2 regions of the Sporanaerobacter acetigenes DSM 13106 genome follow, and region 2 is predicted to be linked to the other one. Evidence: riboswitches for the same ligand, from Rfam matches in the RefSeq annotation. Region 2 holds a riboswitch; the other holds the start of a gene.
What was found. Region 2 has a riboswitch for FMN ahead of BUA21_RS00725 (ECF transporter S component). Riboswitches for the same ligand answer to the same signal wherever they lie in the genome.
Positions count from the first base shown of each region.

Region 1: another riboswitch for FMN. It lies ahead of ribD (bifunctional diaminohydroxyphosphoribosylaminopyrimidine deaminase/5-amino-6-(5-phosphoribosylamino)uracil reductase RibD); the one in region 2 lies ahead of BUA21_RS00725 (ECF transporter S component).

Region 1 is NZ_FQXR01000023.1:6,988-15,729, reverse strand. It holds gene BUA21_RS13920 (hypothetical protein) at 1-1,031, shown strand, start outside; FMN riboswitch at 1,295-1,409, shown strand; gene ribD (bifunctional diaminohydroxyphosphoribosylaminopyrimidine deaminase/5-amino-6-(5-phosphoribosylamino)uracil reductase RibD) at 1,523-2,614, shown strand; gene BUA21_RS13910 (riboflavin synthase) at 2,627-3,274, shown strand; gene BUA21_RS13905 (bifunctional 3,4-dihydroxy-2-butanone-4-phosphate synthase/GTP cyclohydrolase II) at 3,286-4,488, shown strand; gene ribH (6,7-dimethyl-8-ribityllumazine synthase) at 4,502-4,963, shown strand; gene BUA21_RS13895 (hypothetical protein) at 5,316-5,834, shown strand; gene BUA21_RS14805 (hypothetical protein) at 5,873-6,010, shown strand; gene BUA21_RS13890 (hypothetical protein) at 6,105-6,374, shown strand; gene BUA21_RS13885 (flavodoxin family protein) at 6,580-7,038, shown strand; gene BUA21_RS13880 (class I SAM-dependent methyltransferase) at 7,077-7,814, shown strand; gene BUA21_RS13875 (hypothetical protein) at 7,901-8,155, shown strand; gene BUA21_RS13870 (HAD family hydrolase) at 8,287-8,496, shown strand; gene BUA21_RS14800 (hypothetical protein) at 8,529-8,669, shown strand.
Region 2 is NZ_FQXR01000002.1:139,379-148,120, reverse strand. It holds gene BUA21_RS00740 (Tex family protein) at 1-1,720, shown strand, start outside; gene BUA21_RS00735 (ATP-binding response regulator) at 1,740-3,515, shown strand; gene BUA21_RS00730 (amidohydrolase) at 3,538-4,698, shown strand; FMN riboswitch at 4,745-4,871, shown strand; gene BUA21_RS00725 (ECF transporter S component) at 4,970-5,578, shown strand; gene tsaE (tRNA (adenosine(37)-N6)-threonylcarbamoyltransferase complex ATPase subunit type 1 TsaE) at 5,694-6,152, shown strand; gene tsaB (tRNA (adenosine(37)-N6)-threonylcarbamoyltransferase complex dimerization subunit type 1 TsaB) at 6,149-6,841, shown strand; gene rimI (ribosomal protein S18-alanine N-acetyltransferase) at 6,850-7,296, shown strand; gene tsaD (tRNA (adenosine(37)-N6)-threonylcarbamoyltransferase complex transferase subunit TsaD) at 7,335-8,342, shown strand; gene BUA21_RS00700 (ABC-F family ATP-binding cassette domain-containing protein) at 8,507-8,742, opposite strand, start outside.

The DNA.
Region 1 (8,742 bases), on a different contig from region 2:
TAAAAATTGAAGAAGAAGAATTTGATTGTATAATAGAAAGTTTAAAACGTATCAATGCAATAGATGTAATAGAAAACAAATATAAATTAAACTTTCCTGTGTTTTTAGAAGAGGACATGCCATTATTAGATACGTATTTTGAGGATATTGGAGAAATTATAGGTAGCAAAATAATTGATATAAAGGAACAGATTTATGAAAAAATATCTAAGTTATCTAACTATTCTTCTTTTTCTAAAGAAAAGCTATTATATCATATAGTTTGTGATGATATTTTTGATGGTACAGCTTTTGACTTTTTTGAAGAGAAGAATATTTTTTTATCTTCTAAAATACAACCAGGAAATAGAGATTATATAATATTTGGATATGAGGATAGCGAAAGTGTACAAAGTCATAGTAATAAACTACTGTGTAGTAGCAATAATTATAGAAGTCAAAACTTTATCTTCAATAGTTTTGGAGATTCAGATGGTACTAGGAAAGATGTGTTTAGGTTTTTTAGACGAGTTGAAAAAAATCTTGAAAGTGCAACACCATTTAATGAGCTAAATTTAGATTATATAAGGTTAATAGAACAAAAAAATAGTGAGATTGTAGAAAAATGTGGTGAAATTGTTTGGAAGAGTTATAAGAATGAAATAGTTTATAATAAATTATCTAAAAATGAAAAAGATATGGTTAAATTTCTTGAGGAATTTGAATATTTAAGTATAAATGAGGAAGATAGCACTATAGAATGTAATGTCCCTGTTTTTGAAAGGTCTGATAATGAGATTATTAATGAAATATCAGATATTGTACTAAATCAAATATATGATATAGTTAAATCTACTTTTGATAGATTTGAAAAAGGAGCCACTGAATTAACTGCTATAAAACATGAAAACAATATGAAAGAAATAGCAATAGAACTGTGGCATCAAGTCTTTGGTTTTACAAATGAATATTTAGTTCAAGTTGGTTTTGTACAATCTCCAGAATATATAAATGGAGAAGGAAGATATTTAAGAAGTTTGACAATTATATAAATAAAAGGATGTGCTACATGAAAATTGTAAAGAAATTTTAAAGATATTGGGCAAGAATGAATAAAGAACGGAGGAAATAATATGCCAATAGAAAATATAAATCAACCAGAAATAATAAATATTGATTCTAATTTAAGATTAAGAAAATTTGAATGGTATCAAGATGAAGATATCAGATTTATAGGAATATAGAAAATTATGTTGTTGTTTTTTAAAGAATTCTTTTCATTGACTTCAATATATGGTATAATTATGAAAACAGAATATTCCTTCAGGGCGGGGTGAAATTCCCCACCGGTGGTAAAGCCCACGAGCCTAATAGGCAGATTCGGTGAGATTCCGAAGCCGACAGTATAGTCTGGATGAAAGAAGGTATTGAATAGTTATAAAAATAATTTTTATGACTATCTTTATAACTATAAAAGTGGAAAGTGGTTAATTAAGCCCTGAAATTTATTTCAGGGCTTTTAATAATTTTTTGGGGGGATTTTATGAATGATGAATATTTTATGAAAAGAGCTTTAAGTCTTGCAGAAAAAGGGATGGGATTTACAAGTTCCAATCCTCTAGTAGGAGCAGTGATTGTTAAGAACGGGAAGATAATTGCTGAAGGTTATCATGAGAGTTATGGGGGAAATCATGCTGAAATAAATGCATTAAATAATGCTATAGAAGATGTATATGGCACTACTATGTATGTTAACTTGGAACCCTGTTCTCATTTTGGAAAGACTCCGCCTTGTGTCAATAGGATAGTGAAAAGTGGAATCAAAAAAGTAGTAGTAGCTATGAAGGATCCTAACCCTGAAGTTTCAGGAAATGGAATAAAGATATTAAAAGAAAATGGAATTGAAGTGGAGGTTGGAATTCTAAAAAAAGAAGCAGAAAAATTAAATGAAATATTTATTAAATATATAATTACTAAAAGACCCTTTATTATTATGAAAGCAGGTATGAGTTTAGATGGGAAAATAGCTACACGCACAGGGGACTCAAGATGGGTGACAGATGAAAAAGCAAGAGAATATGGACATATATTGAGACAAAAAGTTTCAGCTATATTGGTGGGAGTAAATACAGTAATAACGGATGATCCTACGCTAAATACAAGACTAAATAAAATAGAGTGTAAAGATTCCATAAGAATTGTATTAGATAGTCATGGAAGGACTCCTATTACATCAAAAGTATTAAACATAAATCCTTCAAATACTATTATTGCAGTAACTAATCTTGCAGCAGATGAAAATATAAAAGCTTTTAAGGAAAAGGGAGCAGAGGTAATAATAACTCCAGCTAAAAACCATAAAGTAGATTTACAATTTCTCATAGAAGAATTGGGAAATAAAAAAATAGATAGCTTGCTTATTGAAGGAGGTGGAGAAGTAAACTTCAGTTTTTTGAAGGAGAACTTAGTAGATAAAGTTATATTTTTTATTGCTCCAAAGATTATAGGTGGAAAAGATGCTAAGACTCCAGTTGAAGGGGAGGGGGTGGAGTGTTTAGAGGATGCCATATGTTTACAAGATGTGAAGATTACAAGCATGGGCAAGAACATAATGATTGAAGGTTATTTAAAGTAAGGAAGTGATAAGGTGTTTACAGGACTTGTAGAAGAAGTAGGAAAAGTATTAGACATAGTCAATGAAAATAAAATATGGACAATTACTTTTGAATGTAAGAAAATAGTTGAAAATATTTCTATAGGAGATAGCATAGCTGTCAACGGAGTTTGTCTAACAGTAAATGAATTTGATGAAAATTTATTTAAAGCAAATGTAATGGCTGAAACTATAAGGAAAACAAATTTGGGATTTTTGAAGAGTGGAAGTCTTGTGAATTTAGAAAGAGCATTAAAAATTGGAGATAGATTGGGGGGACATGTAGTATCCGGACATATAGATGGAACTGGTGCCATAAAAGAGTTTAAAAGTGAAGGAAATGCTATATGGATAAGTGTAGTTGCTCCTAAAGAAATATTAAAATATATAGTTTATAAAGGTTCTGTTGCCATAGATGGAGTGAGTCTTACGGTAGGCTATGTAGATGAAGAAATGTTCAAAGTATCAATAATTCCTCATACTAAAGAATCTACTGCATTAAATAAGAAGAATATAAAAGATTTAGTCAATATTGAATGTGATGTAATTGGGAAATATGTTGAAAGGTTTTTACAAAGTGGAAAAAAGGAAAGTGAAAGTAAAATAGATAGAGATTTTTTAAGAGAAAATGGATTTATATGAGGAGGGTTAAAATGGCAAAGTTTAATACTATAGAGGAAGCACTGGAGGAGATTAAAAAAGGCAATTTTGTCATAGTTGTTGATGACGAAGATAGGGAAAATGAAGGAGATTTAATAGTAGCAGCAGAAAAAGTTACTACTGAGAAGATAAATTTTATGACTAAATATGCTAGGGGACTTGTTTGTATGCCCATAGTGGGAGAAAGACTAGAGGAATTAAACATAGATCAAATGGTGAGGGAAAACACTGACAATCATGAAACAGCTTTTACTGTTTCCATTGATTACAAGGATACTACTACAGGAATTTCAGCTGGAGAAAGAGCATTGACTATAGAAAAAGTATTGGATTCAAATGTATGTGATGATGACTTTAGACGTCCAGGACATGTTTTTCCTTTAAAAGGGCGAGAAGGTGGAGTATTAAAAAGAGCGGGACATACAGAGGCTGCTATAGATCTTGCAAGATTAGCAGGATTATATCCTGCAGGGGTAATTTGTGAAATAATGAATGAAGATGGCACAATGGCAAGAACACCACAGCTTATGGAATATGCCAAAAAGTTTGATATCAAAATAATAACTATTGCTGATTTGATAGCATATAGAAGGAAAAATGAAATCTTAGCAACAAAAGTTTCAGAAGCTAAATTACCTACTATTTATGGTGATTTTAATATTATAGGATATGTAAACAAAATAAATGGGGAACATCATGTAGCATTAGTCAAAGGAGATATAAAGGAGGAGGAGCCAGCTCTTGTAAGGGTCCATTCTGAGTGCTTGACAGGAGATGTATTTGGTTCACTTAGATGTGATTGTGGAGATCAACTTCATGAAGCTTTGAAAAAAATAAATGAAGAAGGGAGAGGAATACTTTTATACATGAGGCAGGAAGGAAGAGGGATAGGTTTGATAAATAAAATCAAAGCTTATGAGCTTCAGGAAAAAGGTATGGATACAGTAGAAGCTAATTTAGCCTTAGGATATCCAGAAGATTTGAGGGATTATGGAATAGGTGCTCAAATATTATCAGATCTTGGAGCAAAGAAGATAAGACTCATGACTAACAATCCTAAAAAAATTCATGGATTGTCTGGCTATGGATTAGAAATAGTTGAAAGAGTGCCTATAGAAATAAATCCAAATGAAAAAGACTATTTTTATTTAAAAACTAAAAAAGATAAGATGGGACATATATTGAATATAAAATAGAGGAGTGAAAATAATGAAAACGTATGAAGGAAAATTAATATCCGATGATTTGAAATTTGCTATTGTTGTAGGCAGATTCAATGAATTTATAGGTAGCAAACTGTTATCGGGAGCTATAGATGGGTTAAAAAGACATGGGTCAAAAGAAGAAGATATAGAAATTGTTTGGGTTCCTGGAGCTTTTGAAATTCCATTAGTTGCAAAGAAATTAGCTAAATCTAAAAAATATGATGCAGTGATTTGTCTTGGTGCTGTGATAAGAGGTTCAACACCTCATTTTGACTATGTATCAAGTGAAGTATCAAAGGGCATAGCTAATACTTCTTTGGATGCAGAAATACCGATTATATTTGGTGTACTTACAACGGACAATATAGAACAAGCTATTGAAAGAGCGGGAACTAAAAGTGGAAATAAAGGCTATGATGCAGCAATGACAGCAATAGAAATGGCAAATTTATTAAAAACAATTTAATAGACAGTAAAAATAGTTCTTTTATTTGTATCAAATAGAAGAACTATTTTCTTTATAACCCATGGGAAAGTTCTAGTTTTCCCTAATAGGATAGAGGTGTTTTTATTTTTACAAAAAAATTAGTTTTTGGAAGGATTTTGATGAAAAGCATGGAATAAGTAGTATATGATTAAAATTAATTATAAAGCTACATTGCATAATTTATATATTAGTTAGCTTGAGATGAAAATTATAAAAGGAAGGTATGTAATATGGCATGGTTTATATATGGGACTATACTATTGCATTATTACAAGTGGTATCAGCAATGGTTGATTAGAATAATATATATCTGATATTAGGGGGAATGGAAATGAGAAAAGATATTTGTGCTATTTGGATATTAGATGAATCGACTAATCAAAAATTAAATGAAGTTAGAGGAGCATTAGATGTATTTGGCATTGAACATGGTCCTATTTATGGACACATTACATTTGCGAACTTAATTGATATTGATGTAGATGAAGTTTTGCCGTACACTAGGAAATTTGCCCAAGGCAAAAAATCATTTGACATTAACTGCTCTGCATTAAGTCTTCTATCTGCCAATTGCATAGCTTGCATACCTTCTGTTTCAAGGAAGTTATTGAGATATTATGAGGAATATCACAAAGAATTTGATTCCTATTGTAATATGTGGACTAGAGCTGATTTAGAATTATGGTTGCCTCATATATCTCTTTATGGTAGTGAAACAGAAGATATGGGGGCTATTATAAGGGAGATGACAGATAGATTTCATCAATTTAAAGGGAAAGTCGTTAGGTTGGAACTATCTATTGTAAATGAAAATGATTTTGAGATAATATATTCTTATGATTTAGAATAAGCAAGAACATTTAATGTTATTTGCAAAAGGTGGTTATTTTGTACAATAAAAAAGATGAATTATTTAATAAATGTGTTAAGTTGATTGAGGGATGTGATAAACTGATTTTTCATGGAACTATAACTTATGTATTAGATGAGAAGATTAAAGCTGGTTCTAAAACATTAGATGTTTAAGGGTATTAAAACCAGATGGAATTTTAGCTATAGCATATATAAATATATATGCTCAATATGTTATTCATATAAATAGAGATAAGGGATTATATTAATGATAAATTTTGGAGCAGAATATGGGAATGATAGAGATTATTTTTATTTTTTAACTTATGATGAAATTGAAGAAATGATGGCTAAATTCAAAGTTAAAAAATTGGATCATGTTGGAACTGATGGAATAGTTCATATGATGAGAGATAGCATCAATTTTTTAGATGAAAATGAATTTAATAAGTGGCTGGACTATCACTTTAAAACATGTAGGAATACATCTATTATAGGATATAGTTTACATAATTTATATGTATGTAAGAAAAAGTAGTAATTTGAGCGTTATTTGTACTAAAGGAGATGTTTTTATAAAAAGAAATATAAAACTAACTCTACTTTCATTTTTAGGGTTAGTAATAATACAAAGTTAGTGCCGAGGGAGAATATTTATTTATATTTATATATAATGAATTAAAAGGATATATATAAAAAGTGTGGAATAAGTAAGAAAAGAAAATTTATAGGGGTGGATAATATTGAAAACTTTAATAATTTATGCTTCAATACATCATGGGAATACAGAAAAGATAGGTAGAGCAATGGCAGAAACACTAAATGCAGATATTGTTAATGTAAATGATGTAAATATTAATGATCTACAAAATTATGATTTAATAGGTTTCGGTTCAGGAATATATGGTGGCAAGTTTCACAAAAATATGCTTGCTCTAATTGAAAAGTTACCAAGTGTAGCTAATAAAAAGTCATTTGTTTTTTCAACAAGTAGTATGGAGAAAAAAAGTTACAATAGTTACATTGAAGAAAAATTAAAAGAAAAAGGATTTGTGGTAATTGGTAGTTTCAGTTGTAAGGGCTATGATACCTTTGGGCCATTTAAGTTGATTGGAGGTATTGGAAAGGGTAGACCTAATGAGGACGATATTAAAAAAGCTGTAGATTTTGCTGAGGGGATGGTTAATAATTATAGAAATTGAGGGAAATAATCAAATTATAACTATGGAGGTATGAATTAATGAAATTAAATTATAATAAAATTTCTAAACAATATGATGATGTTCGAGAAGCTGATGTTGAATTAATTAACAAATTTTTAGAAGAAATAACTTTTGATGAAGAAACAAAAATATTAGATTTTGGTTGCGGGACAGGTAATTATACAGATAAAATTAAAAGATTAACAAATGCTGATGTATATGGTATAGAGCCTTCTGATGGAATGAGAAAAAAAGCTATAACTAAAAATAATAAAATTATATATAAAAAAGGGAATCATGAGAACATTTCTTTTCCAGATAATTTTTTTAATTTTATATATATGACAGATGTAATCCATCATATACCAGACATAGATGTTATGTTTAAGGAATTTAAAAGAATATTAAAAAAAGGGGGTAAAATATGTATAGAAACAGAATCTCATGAACAAATTGAAAAAAGATTTTATGTTAAATATTTTCCGTCAACTGCAATAATAGATAAGGCAAGATATCCTAAAATAAATGACATAAAAAATATTGTAGAAGAGAATGGTTTGATTTTTATAAAGAGTTTAACAATTGGAGATGCAAGTGAAAGAACAGTAGATAAAAAATTTCTAGAATTAGTTGAGAAAAAAGGTTATTCTATGTTTCATTTAATACCTGAAAAAGAATTTGAAAATGGATTACATGAATTAAAAAAAGATTTAAAAGAGGAGAGTTTTAAAGTAGAAACTTCTGGTGATACATTAATTTGGATTGAAAAAATCTAAATATGTTTACTTTGCTAATTCAAAGACAAAAGATATAATCTAGACAGATGAAGGTGAATTGTTTTGGATAAATAAAAAAGGATTATTTGAAAGAGATTTATTTGCAACAACAAGAGAAATACTTAAATATTATAGGAACTTTGAAGATAGGATTGACTATATTTAATATGTATTTAGGAAATTGGATGCTGTTTACAACACCTACTGATAGAAATTTAAGAACAATAAAATTTTGGAGAAAAACCTTATCTCATTATACAAAGAATCAATTTATTGAAGAGAACGAGGATCTCCCTTATTTTGGTTTTAGCAAGGTGTTTATATTTAACAATGAAATATAAAGATTAGGGGCAAGGTAGTACATTAATGTACATAGCTTATTTTGTGATGGAGAATTTATAACAAATAGCTTTTAGTAAGAAAAATTTTGTGTAATGTAAAAATCATTTTAACGAAAAGAGGATTGAAGGTTGTGAAAGAATATAAACATGTAATTTGGGATTGGAATGGTACGTTACTTGATGATGTTCAAATAGCAATTAATTCTATGAATAGTTTATTAAGAAAACGAGAATTACCAACACTTAACAATAAAACATATAGAAATATTTTCACTTTTCCTGTAAAGGAATATTATTCAAAGCTTGGGTTTGATTTTAAAGTAGAGCCATTAAAAGATTAGGTATTAAGAAATATTTTAAAAAAATAATTGGTTTGAATAACCACTATGCAATTAGCAAGGTAGAAAGAGGAAAAGAGTATTTGCTTGATTTAAAGTTGAAATCAGAAGAAATAATTTTGATTGGAGATACAAATGTTGTTGATTCTATTTTAGAGGTTAGCAAATATATTTAAGGGGCTAAAAGTCCATATGGGGGATATTTTTTATCATAAGATGTTAAAACGTTTTCACAAAAACAGTGGGGAA
Region 2 (8,742 bases):
GAGTGAAGAAATATTTAAAGGAAGTTTAGAAGATTTAGCAATAGATTTTGTAGATAGTGAAAAAGATGTGAATAGTGTAGATGAAGCATTTGCTGGAGCTATGGATATAATAGCAGAGATAGTTTCTGACAATGCAGAATATAGAAAGAGGGCACGAAATATATTTGCTGAAAAGGGAATTTTAGTGTCAGAATGCATAGATAAAGATGAGGAATCAGTGTATGAAATGTATTATTCCTACAAAGAGAAAGTAAAAAGTATTCCTAATCATAGAATATTGGCTATAAATAGAGGTGAAAGAGAAAAAATTTTAAGAGTAAAAATAGATGTACCCGATGATGAAATTCTTAATTATATGAAAGAAGATATGATAAAAAATAACAAGACTATAACTACCATATATTTGGAGAAGGCCATTGAAGATGGGTACAAAAGACTCATATATCCTTCTATAGAAAGGGAAATAAGATCTAGTCTTACTGAAAGAGCTGAAGAAGAAGGAATAAAAGTTTTTTCAGGAAATTTAAAACCTCTTTTGCTGCAAAGTCCTATAAAAGGTAAAATAGTTATGGGTATAGATCCAGGATTTAGAACAGGTTGTAAAGTAGCTATTGTAGATGAAACGGGAAAACTTTTGGATTATACGGTAGTGTATCCTACTGAACCTCAAAATCAAATTGAAAAGACTAAAGAGAAATTAAAAGAATTAATAAATAAATTTAATATAGACATAATCTCCATAGGAAATGGAACGGCTTCTAGGGAGACGGAAATGGTAGTAGCTGAAACCTTGCAAGAAATAAAAAACGAGGTTTCTTATGCTATAACTAGTGAAGCTGGAGCAAGTGTGTATTCAGCTTCAATTGTTGCCAATGAAGAATTTCCAAATATAGATGTGTCTATAAGGGGAGCCGTGTCTATAGCTAGAAGACTACAAGATCCTTTGGCTGAACTTGTAAAAATTGAACCAAAGCATATAGGAGTAGGTCAATATCAACATGATTTAAATCAGACTAGACTTGATTTAGCTCTTAAGGGAGTAGTAGAAGATTGTGTAAATACTGTAGGAGTAGATTTAAATACTGCAAGTGTTTCTCTTTTAAAATATGTATCGGGAGTATCTAATAGTGTAGCTCAAAATATAGTTAAATATAGAGAAGAAAATGGCAAATTTAAAAATAGAATGGAGTTAAAAAAGGTTAAGGGGTTGGGAGAAAAAACTTTTGTCCAATGTGCTGGGTTTTTAAGAATTCCTGAAGGGAACAATTTACTAGACAATACAGGAGTTCATCCAGAATCTTATGATATAGCTGAAAAAATTTTGGAAGAGGATGCATTATTTGATACGAATTTAAATAAACTATCAAAAGAATTAGATGTAGGATTACCTACATTAAAAGATATAATAAAAGAATTGAGAAAGCCAGGCAGAGATCCTAGAGATGAAATGCCTAAGCCTGTATTTAGGAAAGATGTATTGAAGATGGAGGATTTGAAACCAGGCATGGTTCTTACAGGAACTGTAAGAAATGTCGTTGATTTTGGAGTTTTTGTGGATATTGGAGTGAAACAAGACGGATTAGTTCACATTTCTAAATTGAGCAATAAATTTATAAAACATCCTATGGAAGTAGTAAAAGTGGGAGATATAGTTAATGTGCGAGTATTGGATGTAGATATAAATAAGGGGAAAATTTCTTTGAGTATGAAGGACATTTAATCTCTTCGGAGGTGATATTGTGGATGATGAAAGAGAAATAGAGTATGTTGGAGGGCTTTTTTGTGGTGCCATTAGTTCTAATTTTGCTAAGCCTCATATTGCTCAATTTGCAAAACTTTTGAATAGTGTATTAGATGACAATGGTATTGTTATATATGTTTACAACAAAAAAGAAGAAAAACCTGATATTAATTTGTTAGAATTGTATTTTCAAATTGATATAGAAAAGTTATTGCAAAAGGGACAATTGGTATTTGTATGTTCAGAGGATATATTTTTAAATGAAAGAGGCAAATTAAGTTTAGACAAGGCTTTGGACTTTTATGAATTTGAAATTGATAAATATAGGAAGAAAGGGTTTGAAAAAGTTTTAGTTTATGCTACAAAGGATAAATTTTATACAAATAGCATGGATATAGAAGAAATATTGATATTTCAAAAGGAAATGAAAAAACTTTGCCAAAGAAAAAATATTATGATTATTGTAAAATACATTGTTGATGATTTCCTTGAAAAAGATTTGGCAAGTTTGTTGAGTATTCACGATGCATTTATATTTGATGGTGCAGAAAAGGGTTATGTATATGATTATTGGGGACTCATGAAATTTTCTCTTATAAATTTGTCTATGAAGGAAAAAATTGATTATGAGCATAAAGAAGAATTAAAACGAATGGAAAATTTAAAAATATTGGGAGAACTATCTGAAAGTTTAGCTCATGATTTTAACAATCTTTTGAGTACTATTGTTGGCTATTCTCAAATGGCTATTTTAAAAGAATCTGATCCTCAAATAAAAGATTATTTAGATATTATATATAAAACTGCTTTTGATGGAAAAGCCATGATGGGAAAAATTAAAGGCTATATTAAAGGTAGTTATAATCAAAAAATGGGCTTACATAAAATTAACGATATATTGATAGATAGCATCAATATGGCCAAATATAAAATAAAAAATAATAATTTCAAATCTAATACTACAATACATGTAGTAGAAGAATTGAATTCGGGAAAGTGTATTTATTGCAATGAGTTTGAAATGAGGCAAGTAATATTAAATATAATTTTAAATGCAATAGATGCCATGGAAGATGGGGGAACACTTACAGTCAGGAGCTATGACAAAGATGAAAAGATTTTCATAGAAATAGAAGATACTGGAACAGGAATGAGTGAAGAAATAATTGGGAAAGTTTTTGCACCTTTTTTTACTACAAAAGGTGCAAAAGGGACAGGTTTAGGATTAAATACTACAAAGAAGATACTAGAAAATCATTCTGCAGATATATTAGTGGATAGCAAAGTAGGAGTAGGAAGTAAATTCACTATTATTTTTTCGACTAATGTGAAACAATGCAGTATTGTGAAGGAATCAGAATTAGAACCAGAAATGGCTCAAATCAGCGCTAAAAATATACTGGTAGTAGATGACAGATATTCTGTAGCCAGTACCGTTTCTCAGCTTATTGCACTATTAAATATAGATGCAGATTTAGAGACCAAAGGAGAAAAGGTTTTAAAAAGACTTGAAGAAAAGGAATATGATTTAATAATATGTGATTATTTTATGCCAAATATGAATGGTATTGAAGTTTCAAAATTGGTAAAAGAAAAATATCCTTATAAGCCTTTTGTACTTATGACAGGATATTTAGAAAATAATTTGTATAATGTTGATACTATAGATTACATTCTTAAAAAGCCTTATACAATTGAAGAGTTGTCTCAGGCTATAGAAAAGGCTTTTAGGACTGTTGATAGAAGTAAAAATAAAAGATATAATATTAGTTGATTATATCCAAGGGGGAATATATATGTTACTTATAAAAAATGGTTATATTTATACTATGAAAGGACAAGTAATTGAAGGAGGAAGTATATTAATAAATGAAGGAAAAATTGTGGAAATAGGTAAAGATATTGTAGCACCATTAGATGCAGAAGTAATAGATGCAGAAGGTAAAATGGTTACTCCAGGATTTATAGATGCTCATTGCCATATAGGTATGTGGGAAGATGGAATGGGTTTTGAAGGTGATGACGGGAATGAATGGGTAGATCCTGTGACTCCTCAGTTGAGAGCTATTGATGGTTTAAATCCTATGGATCGTGCCTTTGAAGAGGCCTATATGGGAGGAGTGACCACAGCAGTTACAGGGCCTGGAAGTGCCAATGTAGTAGGAGGACAGTTTGTAGCAGTTAAGACTTATGGAAAAAGAGTAGATGATATGATTGTCAAAGAACCAGTAGCTATGAAAATTGCTTTTGGTGAAAATCCTAAGAGGGTTTATGAGAGCCAGAAAAAATCTCCTATAACTAGAATGGCTACAGCAGCTATTTTGAGAGAAACATTATTTAAAGCACAAGAATATTTAAAGAAAAAGGAAAGTGCAGTAGAAGATCCATCCAAGATGCCAGAATATGATATTAAAATGGAGGCTATGACAAAGGTACTTAAAAAAGAAATTCCACTTAAGGCTCATGCCCATAGAGCAGATGATATATTGACTGCTATAAGAATTGCCAAAGAATTTGATGTAGATATAACTCTTGATCACTGTACAGAAGGTCATCTTATTGCAGATATTTTGAAGGAGGAAGACAAACCCGCTCTTGTTGGGCCATCCTTGACTGATAGATCCAAAATAGAACTTAGAAATCAAACTTTTGATACTCCAAGAATACTTCATGAAGCAGGAGTCAAAATTGCTATAATTACAGATGCACCAGTTATTCCACTACAATATTTACCTCTTTGTGCTGGACTTGCAGCTAAATCTGGATTAGATGAAATGGAAGCATTAAAAGCTATAACTATAAATCCTGCTGAAATCATAGGAATTGCTGATAGAGTTGGAAGTATAGAGGTGGGAAAGGATGCAGATATAGTTATATTTGATGGGAATCCACTAAAAGATATAGATTGTAAGACTTATGCAACTATTATAAATGGAGAAGTAGTTTATAGAAGTTAAAAGTTGACATATATTTTATTTATATTGTATAATGAAGGTATAAATAAATAATCTTCAGGGCGAGGTGCAATTCCTCACCGGCGGTTATAGCCCGCGAGCCATATATCGTTTATGTGGTTGATTTGGTGAAAATCCAAAGCCGACAGTTAAAGTCTGGATGGAAGAAGATATTGTATACTTAAAAAGTATATTTTGCCCCGAAGGTTTTCCTTCGGGGTTTTGTAATCCTTCTTAAGTCCCTGGAGAAATATTATACTTGGAGGGATTTTTTATGGAATTGAAAAAAGAAAAAGGTAAGATGTCAACAAAGATGTTGACCAAAATTGGGATTCTTTCAGCTGTTTCATTTGTACTTATGCTCATTGAATTTCCACTATGGTTTGCACCAGGGTTTTTGAAAATGGACCTAAGCGAAGTACCGGCTCTTATGGGAGCTTTTGCATTAGGACCAATGGCCGGAGTTTTAATAGAACTTATAAAAAATATACTACACATTGTCATAAGGGGAACTTCCACTATGGTAGTAGGGGAACTTGCAAACTTTGTTGTAGGAAGTGTATTTGTATGTGTGGCAGGATGGATGTATCATAAAGAAAAGAATTTGAAAAATGCAGTTGTTGGAATGATTTTAGGTACTATAGCTATGACAGTAGTTATGTCTTTTGCAAATTATTTCATAATGATACCTTTCTATGCAAAATTGTTTGGAATGCCATTAGATAAAATTGTTGCTATGGGCAGTGCAGTTAACAAATATGTAGTGGATTTAAAGTCTCTTATAGTATATGCAGTAGCACCTTTCAATTTGATTAAGGGTGCAATAGTTACGTTGATTACATTGCTTTTATATAAAAAAGTATCACCAGTACTTCATAGATAAAAACTAGAGTTAAGGAGCATATCAATTTGCCCCTTGACTCTAGTTTTTTTATGGCTTAAACTTTATGGGAATGCTATAATTATATATAGTTTATGGATGGAAAGGTTGAGTTTAGATGGAATTGATACTTAAAAATACAAAAGATACAGAACAATTTGGGTACAAATTGGGTAAAATATTAAAAGGTGGAGAAATTATTTGTCTAATAGGGGATTTAGGAGCAGGGAAAACTACTATGACTAAATCCATAGCCAAAGGATTAGATGTAGAGGAATATGTGACAAGTCCTACTTTTACTCTAATAAATGAGTACAGGGGAAGAGTTCCACTATACCATTTTGATGTATATAGACTAGAAGAAGTAGAAAGTATATATGATTTAGGATTTGAAGAATATTTTTATTCTAATGGAGTGTCTATTATAGAATGGGCAAATAAAATAAAAAACGTTCTTCCAGAAGATGTACTCACCATAGAAATAAATAGAGGCTCCAATGATGAAGAGAGAATACTTAATATATATGGTAGTGGAGAAAGAAACAAAAGCATAATAGAGGAGTTGAAGAGAGATTGAAAGTATTAGCTATAGATACATCTAGTATGGTAGCTACTTGTGCAGTACTAGATGAAGAAAAAGTACTAGGTGAATACAATTTAAATCAAGACATGACCCATTCAGAAAGACTTATTCCTATGATAAAGGTTATAATGGATAGCCTAAATTTAAAAATTGAGGAAATTGATTTATTTGCTGGTGCAGTAGGGCCAGGTTCTTTTACGGGACTTAGAATTGGTTTGGCTACAATAAAGAGTTTAGCCCATGTTGTAGATAAACCAGTTTTGGGAATATCAACTTTGGAGGCCTTGGCATTTAATATTCCTTTTGGAGGAATAGTTGTCCCTATAATGGATGCAAGAAGAAATAGAGTTTTTACAGGAATATACCAATGGGAAAATGGCATACTTATAAATAGGTTTGAACCAACTATAATGGAAATAGATGAACTTATAGAAAAAGTTCAAAGTTTTGAAGAAAAAGTTGTCTTTAATGGCGATGGAACAGCTATATATAAAGACAGTATAAGTGAAAAATTGGGGTCTAAGGCCATATTTGCTCCTATACATTTAAATGGAGCTAGAGCTTCAAGTTTAGGAGAGTTGGCAATGCTTAAATGGAATAGAGGTCAGAGAGAAAATTATTTTGATTTAGTTCCAGAATATCTAAGAGAGTCTCAAGCTCAAAGAGAATATAAGAAAAGGTAGTGATGTCTATGGACATTTTAGTAAGGCCTATGCTTGAAAAAGATATAGATGAAGTCTTAGATATAGAAAAGACTTCTTTTGCTACTCCTTGGCCTAAAGAGGCCTTTACATTGGAAATAACTAAAAATATGCTTGCAAAGTATGTAGTAGCAGAAATTCAAGGAAAAGTTGTAGGCTATGGTGGAATATGGCTCATAATAGATGAAGGACATGTGACTAATATTGCAGTTCATGAGAAATATAGAGGACTGGGAGTTGGAAATAAAATAATGGAAGGTTTAATAGATATATGTAGAGACAGAAATATTGTTGCTATGACTCTGGAAGTGAGAAAGACCAATGAAGTAGCAAAATCCCTTTATGACAAATATGGGTTTAAAGAATATGGTATTCGACCTGGATATTATTCTGACAACAATGAAGATGCAATTATCATGTGGAAAAGAGTAGAATAGAAACTTGATTGAGGTGAAAAATAGTGAAAAAAGATATTATGACATTAGCAATAGAGACTTCCTGTGATGAAACTTCCTGTGCAGTGCTGAAAAACGGCAGGGAAGTTTTTTCAAATGTTATTTCATCACAAATTGAGATCCATAGAAAATTTGGTGGAGTAGTGCCAGAAGTTGCTTCAAGAAAACATATAGAAAGCATGAATTCTATCATACAACAGGCTCTTGATGAAGCCAATATTACATTTAAAGATATTGATATAGTAGGTGTGACTAGAGGACCAGGACTTGTAGGTGCACTTCTTGTAGGTATATCTAGCGCTAAAGCTATAGCTTATGCACTAGATGTGCCTCTTGTAGGGGTAAACCACATAGAGGGTCATATATGTGCCAATTACATCACTCACAAGGACTTAGAGCCGCCTTTTACTTGTCTAGTAGTATCAGGAGGACATACTTATTTAGTACAAGCCAATTCTTATACTGACTATGAACTTGTAGGAAGGACAAGAGATGATGCAGCTGGAGAAGCTTTTGACAAAGTAGCAAGATCCCTAGGGCTTCCCTATCCAGGAGGACCTCTTATAGATAAATTGTCATTAGAGGGAAATAGTCAGGCAATAAATTTTCCAAGACCTTGTTTAGAAGAAGATAGTTATGATTTTAGTTTTAGTGGATTAAAAACTGCTGTACTAAACTATCTAAATCATGCAAAGCAAATGGGAGAAGAAATAGCAATAGAAGATGTAGCGGCAAGTTTTCAAGCTGCAGCAACAGAAGTTCTTGTAGAAAAAACCATAAGACTTGCTATTGAAAGAAAATCTAAAACTATAGTAGTGGCAGGTGGTGTAGCAGCAAATAAAGGACTTAGAAATATGTTTCTAGAAAGAGGAAATAAAGAAGGAATAGATATAAAATATCCATCAACAATTTTATGCACAGACAATGCTGCCATGATAGGTTCTGCTGCATATTTTAACTATATGGGTGGATATATCTCTAATTTTGACTTAAATGTAGAGCCAAATTTAGAGTTAGGGTTTAAATAATCAACAAATTTTGCACACATTATCCACACAGTTCATGAAAATTTGGGAGAAAAAGTGTGGATAATGTGGAAAAAACCAAAAAATTAAGTTAAAACAGCTAAAATACTTGTGGATAAATATGTGGATAATGTGAATAAGATGTGGATTTGTTGGGGACAAAATTTCTATGAGCTTTCTGTAAAATTAATCCATTCTTCATATAGCATATCTAATCTGTTTTGAACTTCATCTCTTTTCATGGCTAAGTCCTGTACTTTTTCTGGTTCATCATATATTTCGGGTTTGCACATTAGAGCATCTATTTCTTTGATTTTTTCCTCCTCATTTGCAATTAAATTTTCTAGCTTTGCAATTTCCATTTTTCTTTCTTTTTCTTTTTCTTTTTTTTCTCTTTCTTTTT